One region of the Flavobacterium sp. LK-23 genome, then DNA from elsewhere that is predicted to be linked to it. Evidence: riboswitches for the same ligand, from Rfam matches in the RefSeq annotation. Region 1 holds a riboswitch; the other holds the start of a gene.
The links. A riboswitch is a leader RNA that binds a small molecule or an ion and turns the genes downstream of it on or off. The one in region 1 is predicted to bind S-adenosylmethionine.

Region 1 (4,696 bases):
CTAATAAAACCAGATATTTAAATTTCATATTTAATATTTCAAAAATTAGACTATACAGTTACTGGTGCCACTCTAGGCTTATAATCCTTCGCAACTTCAGCCATTAATCTAATATGATCTGGAGTTGTACCACAACAACCGCCAATAATATTGATTAAATTATCATCTAAATATTCTTTAATGAAAGCCTGAGTTTGTTCTGGCGTTTCATCATATTGTCCAAAAGCGTTTGGCAATCCTGCGTTTGGATGCGCCGAAACATTAAAACTTGTATTATGTGCTAATGTTTTTAAGTATGGTTTCAACAAATCGGCCCCAAGAGCGCAATTGAATCCTACACTTAATAACGGAATATGCGAAACTGAAATCAAAAACGCTTCTACAGTTTGTCCAGAAAGTGTTCTTCCAGACGCATCTGTAATTGTTCCCGAAACCATGATTGGAATATCGATGTTTCGTTCTTCTTTTACTTCTTCAATTGCGAAAAGTGCTGCTTTTGCATTCAGTGTATCGAAAATCGTTTCTACTAAAAGTAAATCGCATCCACCATCCATTAAAGCTTCTGCTTGTTGTTTGTAAGCAATTCGCAAATCGTCAAAAGTTACGGCTCTGTAACCTGGATCGTTTACATCTGGAGACATACTTGCTGTACGGTTTGTCGGTCCGATTGAACCGGCTACAAAACGTGGTTTTTCCGGTTTTTTTGCAGTAAACTCATCGGCTACTTGTCTTGCAATTTTTGCCGATTCGTAGTTTAACTCGTAAACCAAATCTTCCATATGATAATCGGCCATACCGATTGTCGTTCCAGAGAAAGTATTGGTTTCTACAATGTCAGCACCAGCTTCGTAATAAGCGGCATGAACATCGCGGATTGCTTGTGGTTGTGTTAGGGATAGTAAATCGTTGTTTCCTTTTAACGGATGCGGGAAATCTTTGAAACGCTCTCCTCTGAAATCTTCTTCGGAGAAATTATAGCGCTGCAACATTGTTCCCATTGCTCCATCTAGGATTAGGATATTCTTTTTTATTGCTTCTTGAATTGTAATTGCCATGTTTTTTTGTTTTAGCTGCTAAGACGCTAAGGTTCTAAGATGCTAAGTTTTTTTTATTATGATTGTGAAGTTTAAACCTAACAGGTTTTAAAAACCTGTTAGGTTTGCTTCGGATATTTTTTTCACATTAATTCCAAAAGTGCACTATTGCTGGCTCCTTAGCCCCGATTGAAGTGGAAATTATTTTGTCCGCCGCGGCGGACAAAATGATTGCAACGAAAAGCGGGAACTATTGACTGCAAAAATGCGCCAATGATTCGCTCCTGATACAGAATCTGTTTCAGTAAATATTATATGTTATCGAGAAAAGTTTTGAGAAATACGAGTATGTATTTGTGTTATCTATCTTTAATACTGGAAAATGTCGTATAAAGTAGAATTTAGCACCTTCTTTATGATAAAGGGTTGCTAAGGTTTCATCGGGTCTATCCCTCCGCCTTTCGTGATAACTGACAATAATTTTAAGAACAGTGCAAAGGTATGAAATAGGGTTTCTATTTGCAAATGTTTTTTTTGAAGTTGCTGAGAGGCTAAGATACTGAGATTCTAAGTTTTTATCTTTTACGTGATTTAGCTCCAGAGGAGCATAATATTTATAGAAAAAAGACAAGCACAACACAAGAGCTCCAGCGGAGCGAAATATATTTCGCTCCGCTGAGCTCTTGCCCAAACGAATAATTTCTTTTCTATAAATATGTCATCCCTCTGGGATTAATAAAAAAGCTAAACCTGTTTTTCTAATATAGCCCGTGGTTTCAACCACGGGAAACGTATTGTGATAATCTGTTTTGTTTTGTTATCATGTAAATTGATTGTGCGTTGTGTCTATACGTTGTGTTCCAGTGGTTGAAACCACTGGCTATGTTTGAATATGTTTTATAAAAAAAAGCTCAAACTTTAAAAAAGTTTGAGCTTTTTTTTTATAAAATCTTAGTGTCTTAGAAACTAAGAATCTTAGCAACTTAAACAATCGCTTTCACAACTGCTTTTGGAGCTTCTTTACGTGTTCCGTCGAAACCGTCTACTCCTGAAACTGTTGTATATTTCAATACGTATTTTTTACCTGGATTGATGATTCCGTATGCAGCCTGGCACATTAAAGTTGCTTCGTGGAAACCACAAAGGATCAACTTTAATTTTCCTGGGTATGTATTTACGTCTCCAATAGCGAAGATTCCCGGAATGTTAGTTTGGTAATCTAATGCATTGTTTACTTTAATTGCATTTTTCTCAATTTCTAATCCCCAGTCTCCAATTGGACCTAATTTTGGTGTTAATCCGAAAAGCGGGATGAAATAATCGCATTCGATTTTACGGTGTGCGCCGTTTTCTTCGATGTCTAATGACTCAACATGCTCAGCACCATTGATTCCGATAACTTCTGCTGGAGTGATTAATTTGATTTTTCCAGCTGATTTTAATTCCTGTACTTTTTCTACAGAATCTAAAGCTCCTCTAAATTCGTTTCTTCTGTGGATTAAAGTTACTTCTGAAGCTACGTTTGCCAAGAAAATACTCCAGTCTAATGCTGAATCTCCTCCCCCTGCAATTACAACTCTTTTATCTCTGAATTTCTCAGGATTTTTGATGAAGTATTTTACTCCTTTATCTTCATAAAACTCGATATCTTCAATAAGTGGTTTACGAGGCTCAAAACTTCCCAAACCTCCAGCGATTGCGATAACTGGGGCGTGGAATTTAGTTCCTTTATTTGATGTTACAATAAAAGATCCATCTTCTTGTTTATCGATGGTTTCAGCACGTTCTCCTAATGTAAAACCTGGCTCAAATTGTTTAATTTGCTCCATTAAACCATCAACTAAATCTCCGGCTAATACTTCTGGAAATCCAGGAATATCATAAATTGGCTTTTTTGGATATAACTCTGAAAGTTGTCCTCCTGGCTGTGGTAAAGCGTCAAGAATGTGGCATTTTAATTTTAATAGTCCTGCCTCGAAAACGGCAAATAAACCTGTTGGGCCTGCTCCAATTATAAGTATATCAGTTTTAATCATTATGTTGTTGTTTATAATCATTCTTAATAATACAAAGAAACGAATAATTTATTCTACTGACAATGATTTTTATCATTCATTTCTATGCTGTTTTTACTCCTTGTTTTTGAGTGAAGCCGTGATCTCATTCATTCGTTTCACTTTATCCTCAAAATTACCTTTAAGGTTTTTTCTATATTCGTTAAGGTTCTCAACCATTTGGTTGATATCCTCAGGAATTACTTCTTCAAAAAACTCCCGAAGCCTTTTGGCTGTTGTTGGTGATTTTCCGTTGGTTGAAATGGCAATTTTTACATTTCCCTTTGTTACGATTCCGCCCAAATAATAATCACATAAATCTGGTGTATCGGCTATATTGCAAATCAAATAACGTTTTCTCGCCAAATCGTAAACCTTTTTATTTACTTTCAAATCGTCTGTACAGGCAATTACCATGTGACGTTTTTTGAGCATTTTCTTTTTAAACTTCGATTCTGTTAATTTAATCGAAGGATGTTTTTCGGCCAGAACTTTTATTTCTAAATGAAATTCTTTTGCCACTACCTCAACATTTGCGTTCGGACTTGACTTGAGCAAGAAAGAAAGCTTTTCCAGACCTACATTTCCTCCGCCTACAATTAGTACATTTAAATTGTGAAGCTTTAGAAATATTGGATATAATTCGTTTTGTTCCATTTTAATTTAATTTCATCTAAACAAAATTATACCTTTTTGTTCTTTAATATACCTTTTTAAAAATTAAGAACTTTTCTTAATTTTCTTTTTACCATTAAGTTATTAAGAAAGATTAAGCATCGCTTTATTAACTTTATGCTCTTAATGGTTAAATTCTAAAGTTATCTTGCGATTTCTTTTGATAGAAATTCTTCGTAAAATCCTTTTAGTTTATTGCTTTCACGGACAACTTCTCCTAGAACAATAATCGCTGGCGAACCTAATTCTTTTTCTTTTACAACTTCTAAAATCGAATCTACGGTTCCTACGCCTACTTTTTCTTCTGCTGTTGTTCCGTTTTGAATGATCGCTACAGGTAAATTTCCTTTATTTTCTTTTTGAAACAAATCGATAATTTGAGGCAATTTGTGCATTCCCATCAAAATCACAACGGTTGCAGAAGATTGTGCTGCCAAAGCTACATCTGACGATAATTTTCTATCAGAAGTTGTTCCGGTAATTGCCCAAAAGCTTTCTGAAACGCCTCGTTTTGTAATCGAAATTCCCTGACTTGCAGGAACGGCAACTACTGATGAAATTCCTGGAACTACAATGGTTTCGATTCCAAAACTTTCTGCAAAATCAATTTCTTCTCCGCCTCTTCCAAAAATAAATGGATCACCGCCTTTTAATCGCACTACGTTTCCATAAGTCAGTGCATTATCAACAATCAATTGATTGATTTGATCTTGCGTGTAAGCATGATTTCCAATTCTTTTTCCAACAAAAATTCTAATTGCGCTTTTTGGCACGTAATCCAGAATTTCTTCGTTGGCCAAAGCATCATACAAAACCACATTTGCTTCAGCCAATGTTTTTACAGCTTTTAGCGTCAGTAAATCGGGATCGCCCGGACCTGCACCGACTAAAGTTATTTTGGGTTTTATATTATGCATTTGCTAATTCCTGTGC
Region 2 (4,696 bases), on a different contig from region 1:
AATAATATCCCTTGCATGCTGATAGGCATAAGTAGAGGTTTTTCCTGTCTGACTTGAAAGTGAATGCGTATTGGCAATCATTGGACCAATTTTATTGAGCATTATATCTTCGATCGGATGGTATAATCTTCCGCTGGCAACCCAGTCTGCGTACACTAAATTTTGTTCTCCGTAAACCGATTCGAAAGTATGATCAATTCCTACTGTATTTTCTCTAAATTTAGAAAAGTAACATTCAGGCTCTGTTGGTTTTGTTGTTGGCTCAATCGCATTCATTTCCTTATCATTTTAAATTAACTAATATGTATTCTTTCTCAATTTTTGTCATTTCGAGGAATGACAAGATTGCGTGTTCTTTATTAAATTTTATTTTCTAAAAGCGTTTTTAGTGTAGCTTGTAATTCTTCTCCGTGCAGGTTTTTCGCAACGATTATTCCTTTAGAATCCACTAAATAATTTCCTGGAATAGCTCTTACACCATATAATTTAGCAACAGCACTGTTCCAGAAAAGCAAATCAGAAACGTGTGTCCAGGTTAAATTATCATCTTGAATTCCTTTAACCCAGTTTTCTTTCTTTTTATCTAGAGAAATCCCTACAATGTTGAATCCTTTATCATGAAATTCTTTGTAAGCTGCTACAATATTTGGGTTCTCTCTTCGGCATGGTCCGCACCATGAAGCCCAAAAATCAACTAGAGTATACCCGCCTTTTAAATTATCATAAAGTCGAACTGGCTTTCCGTCAGGATCATTGGCTGTAAAATCAGGGGCTTTTTTACCTACCGCTAATCCATCTAAAACAATAGCCAGTTCTTTTAATTCTTTTACGTAAGTGGTATTTTGAAGACTTTTATCCAACAAAGCAATATTTTGTGTAATCTGCTCTGGCGTTAATCTATAAGACCAATTTCTGTACAACACATAAGCTGAAACAATAGATTTTGGCTGTTCGGTTATGAATTTGCTGATTTCTACATCTTTGCTCTTTTTATAGATTTCGAACAAATCTTGAGAAGCCGAACCTTCAACTACAGAAGCGGTATAATATTTCTTCGGACTCAGTTTTACTGTAATTGGGTCTTTTTCAAGAAAAACATACAAGGGCGAACTTTCTGTATTGACGCTCAATCCATATAATTCTGGTGTTTTTACTTTTGTTTTAAAACTAAAATTTCCATCTTTTACTTTTGCCGAATCAATTGTAGTAAACATTTTATTGTGAAACTTTTGCAGGTAAACATATTGCGCCACTGTATCGACAACAGTCCCTTTTAATTGTAAATTATTTTCCTGCGCTTGAGTTTGAAAAGCTCCAAAAAGCAAAGCAAAACCTAATAGTATTTTTTTCATTTTATTTTTAGTTTTAAGATTAGACAAAAGAATTTCAGGCCAATGAAAAAAATCATTAGCGTTATTGTTGTTTATAAAAGAAATTGGAGAGAAACTAGTCTTTAAGCCTTCAGAAAAAAGCAAAACTGTTTTCTTCAAAAATGGAATTCAAGAGTTCATAACTAGCGTACAAAATGTATTCTGCTTTCATAATAAAGATTTTAAATTGGATGATCTTAAACAGATTTACGGAGAAATCTTTCTTATCTACCCGCACACAGCGGAAGGATTTAGCACCTTATTCGGCAACAGGTTGCTAAGACTTCAATGGGCCTATTCCCTCAGTCTTTCTGGATAAGTATCATTATATAAATTTTCTGTGATACAAATATATATTAATTCTACCGAATTAGTCAAGTTTAAAATGCTTTTTTTTACTTTTTTTATTAAAAAGATCATTTAGTACAATTTAAAATTTTAAAAATCAACACATTAAAACAAAATATACTTTTTGGCAAATGCTTTTTTTATAAAATAAATTCATACGTTTTACTTTTCAAAAAAAGAAAACACAGTTTCATTCTGCACAAAAGACATGTAAATATTTATTATTTTCAAGATTTGAAAAAGCTTCTTTTAGCCCATTTTCAAGGTTTGAAGTAATTAATCTCAAAACCTGTTTTAAGTCGTCAAAATTATTTGGTTTTACAAAATAGCAGACTGCTCCAAGATTGGCAGCCGTATCCATATCATTTCTGTACGAAGAAGTAGAAATCATAATTACAGGAATATCTTTATAACGTTCTTCCGATTTTAATTGCTTCAGACATTCCCAGCCGTTCATAACTGGCATATTTAAATCTAGAAAAACAATTTCTGGAATCTTCTCCTGATTTTTCAGCGTATTTATCACACCGCTACCATTTTCTGAACAATAGCAAACAATACTTTCATCTATTTCTGCCAATGCTTCGCAAAACATTTCTGCATCATCCTGATCGTCATCAGCCAATAAAATCATCTTTTCTTGCATATTTAAATGTGTTTTACTTTTTGCTCAATTGGCAATGTTATAATAAAAATGGCTCCTTTATTAGCAATTCCTGTGGCCGTAATACTTCCGCCGTGACGTTCGGCTATTTTTTTACAAAGCGACAAACCTAACCCCGTTCCTTCATAACGATCCTTAGAATTTAAACGTGTAAAAGTTTCAAAAATTCGTCTTGTTTGATCAAGATCAAAACCAATTCCGTTATCTTCTACTGTAATAATCGCAATTCTGTTGCCTTCTTCAATTTGTTCTGTTGCTGTAATACGTATTTCTGGCGGAGTATCTTCTTTAGCAAATTTAATAGAATTATTAATAAGATTATAAAACAGCTGATACAACAATACAGAAGCGCCTTCTATAACGGGAAGTTCTTCAAAATAAATGGTGCCATTTGTATTTTGAAGCGCAATTTCAAGATCGGTTTCTATATTTTTAATAACTTCATTTAAATCGACTATTGTTGTTTTTTGCGAATCGGCATTCATTTTCGAATAGGCTAATACACCATCAATCATATTAAACATTCGATCTGCCGCGACATGAATTCTTTCAATATATTTTGATGAAGATTCATCAAACTGTCCTGACATATGATCTTCTAGACGGCTTAAAAAAGTTTTTATCTTCCGAACCGGTTCTTTTAAATCATGCGAAGCAACATGCGCAAACTGCTGTAAATCGTCGTTAGATCTTTGCAGTTCTTTAGTACGATCTTTTACCAAAATCTCAAGTTTTTCAGTAATCGACTTTTGTTCGTGAATATCTGTACAGGTACCAAACCAATTGGTAATGATGCCTTCTTTATCTCTAATAGGAAGCGCTTTACTTAAAAACCAGCGGTATTCTCCCGTATGGGCATTTTTTAAGCGAAATTCAGTCTGATAAGGAACTCCGGCATGAACACTTTCGTACCACATTTTTGACACTAGATAAACATCGTCTGCATGTAATTTTGAAATCCAGCTTGGATCTCCAAATTCATCTTCTATGTAACCCGTGTATTCGTACCAGCGGCTATTGTAATAATCAACAAAACCTTCTGAATTGGCAGTCCAAATAATTTGAGGAACCAAATCTGCAAGCTGTCTAAATCGTTCTCCACTTTCTGCAATAACATTTTGAAGTTCTTTCTGCGAAGTAATATCGCTCGATGCTCCAAACCATTCAATAATCTTTTCTTGATCGTCTAATATCGGGACCACTCTAGAGAAAACCCATCTAACAGAATCGTCTTTATTTATAACCCTATGCTCCATTTCAAAAATGGATTTTTCTACTATCGATTTAGAAATAAGATGTACAGCCATCTGCAAATCGCTAGCATGAATAAATTTATCCAACCAATTGACACCACGTTCTCTTTGATTGGCCAAACGTCCGTCTCCTTCCAGATCTTGCATAATCATCCAATCGGCATCCATTCGATAAACCAAATCGGATGATGCGTTGACTAAAGCACGGAAGCGGCTTTCACTCTCTTCCATTTTTTGACGCGCCACAACTTGTTGCGTAACCTCAACTGCTACTTGTATCATTCCAGTTATCTCTCCATCTTCAATTAACGGACGATAAGCCAAATTATAATAATAGTCTTTTAATTCGCCTGTACGATTGTGCGGCACCAAAACTTCACTTTGATCAAAAGGAATTCCTTCATTATAAACCTTTAAAACTTGCTCCCAAACATATTGCCCTTCGAGTTCTGGCAAAACATCAATCAGTCGCATGCCGATAATTTCTGCGCCGCGACCAATCATTTGCAGCATATGCCTATTGATCTGCTCAATAATAAGATCATCTCCTTTAAGGACTAAAGTCGGAGCTGGCGTTTGATGAATCATTTTGCGAAAACGATTCTCACTTTGCTGCAATTTTTCTTGTGCTTGCTTGCTTTCTGTAATATCTCGTGTTGTTCCAGCAACAAACTCTACTTCTCCATTTTCATTAAAAACGGGAACAAAAATATAATCGTAAATTCTTCTTCCCAGTTCTGCGTGCGGAAAAGAAACTGTTCCTCGAACTGGTTTTTTCGTAGCTACTACAGTATCTATTTCTTCTTCATGCATTTCGGCATGCCAGTCCTCATAACCATTTTCAATTAATCTGCGTCCAATGGAGTCTTCTGCAGACTTGCCCCACATCGTCAATAAAGCTTTGTTGGCGTAAGTAAATTTATAATCGAGACTAAATACGTAAACTAGATCAGGAGTTCCGTTTAGTATAGAATTGTATAGCCTTTTTTGTTTTTCTGCATCAAGCAATGCATTATGAAGCGCTGTTTCGGCATGTTTCTTTTTTGTGATATCTTCCATGG

Region 2: it holds a riboswitch for S-adenosylmethionine, as region 1 does, so the genes downstream of both, AC3Y25_RS06035 (redoxin domain-containing protein) here and AC3Y25_RS00790 (homocysteine S-methyltransferase family protein) in region 1, are expected to answer to the same signal.

The regions. Positions count from the first base shown of each region.
Region 1 is NZ_JBYUVT010000001.1:199,802-204,497, forward strand. It holds gene AC3Y25_RS00785 (hypothetical protein) at 1-28, opposite strand, end outside; gene AC3Y25_RS00790 (homocysteine S-methyltransferase family protein) at 51-1,055, opposite strand; SAM riboswitch class I at 1,391-1,507, opposite strand; gene AC3Y25_RS00795 (NAD(P)/FAD-dependent oxidoreductase) at 2,018-3,070, opposite strand; gene AC3Y25_RS00800 (precorrin-2 dehydrogenase/sirohydrochlorin ferrochelatase family protein) at 3,164-3,745, opposite strand; gene cobA (uroporphyrinogen-III C-methyltransferase) at 3,907-4,680, opposite strand; gene AC3Y25_RS00810 (HEPN domain-containing protein) at 4,673-4,696, opposite strand, start outside.
Region 2 is NZ_JBYUVT010000003.1:85,005-89,700, forward strand. It holds gene AC3Y25_RS06030 (aminotransferase class V-fold PLP-dependent enzyme) at 1-276, opposite strand, end outside; gene AC3Y25_RS06035 (redoxin domain-containing protein) at 360-1,352, opposite strand; SAM riboswitch class I at 1,592-1,692, opposite strand; gene AC3Y25_RS06040 (response regulator) at 1,909-2,364, opposite strand; gene AC3Y25_RS06045 (PAS domain-containing sensor histidine kinase) at 2,367-4,696, opposite strand, start outside.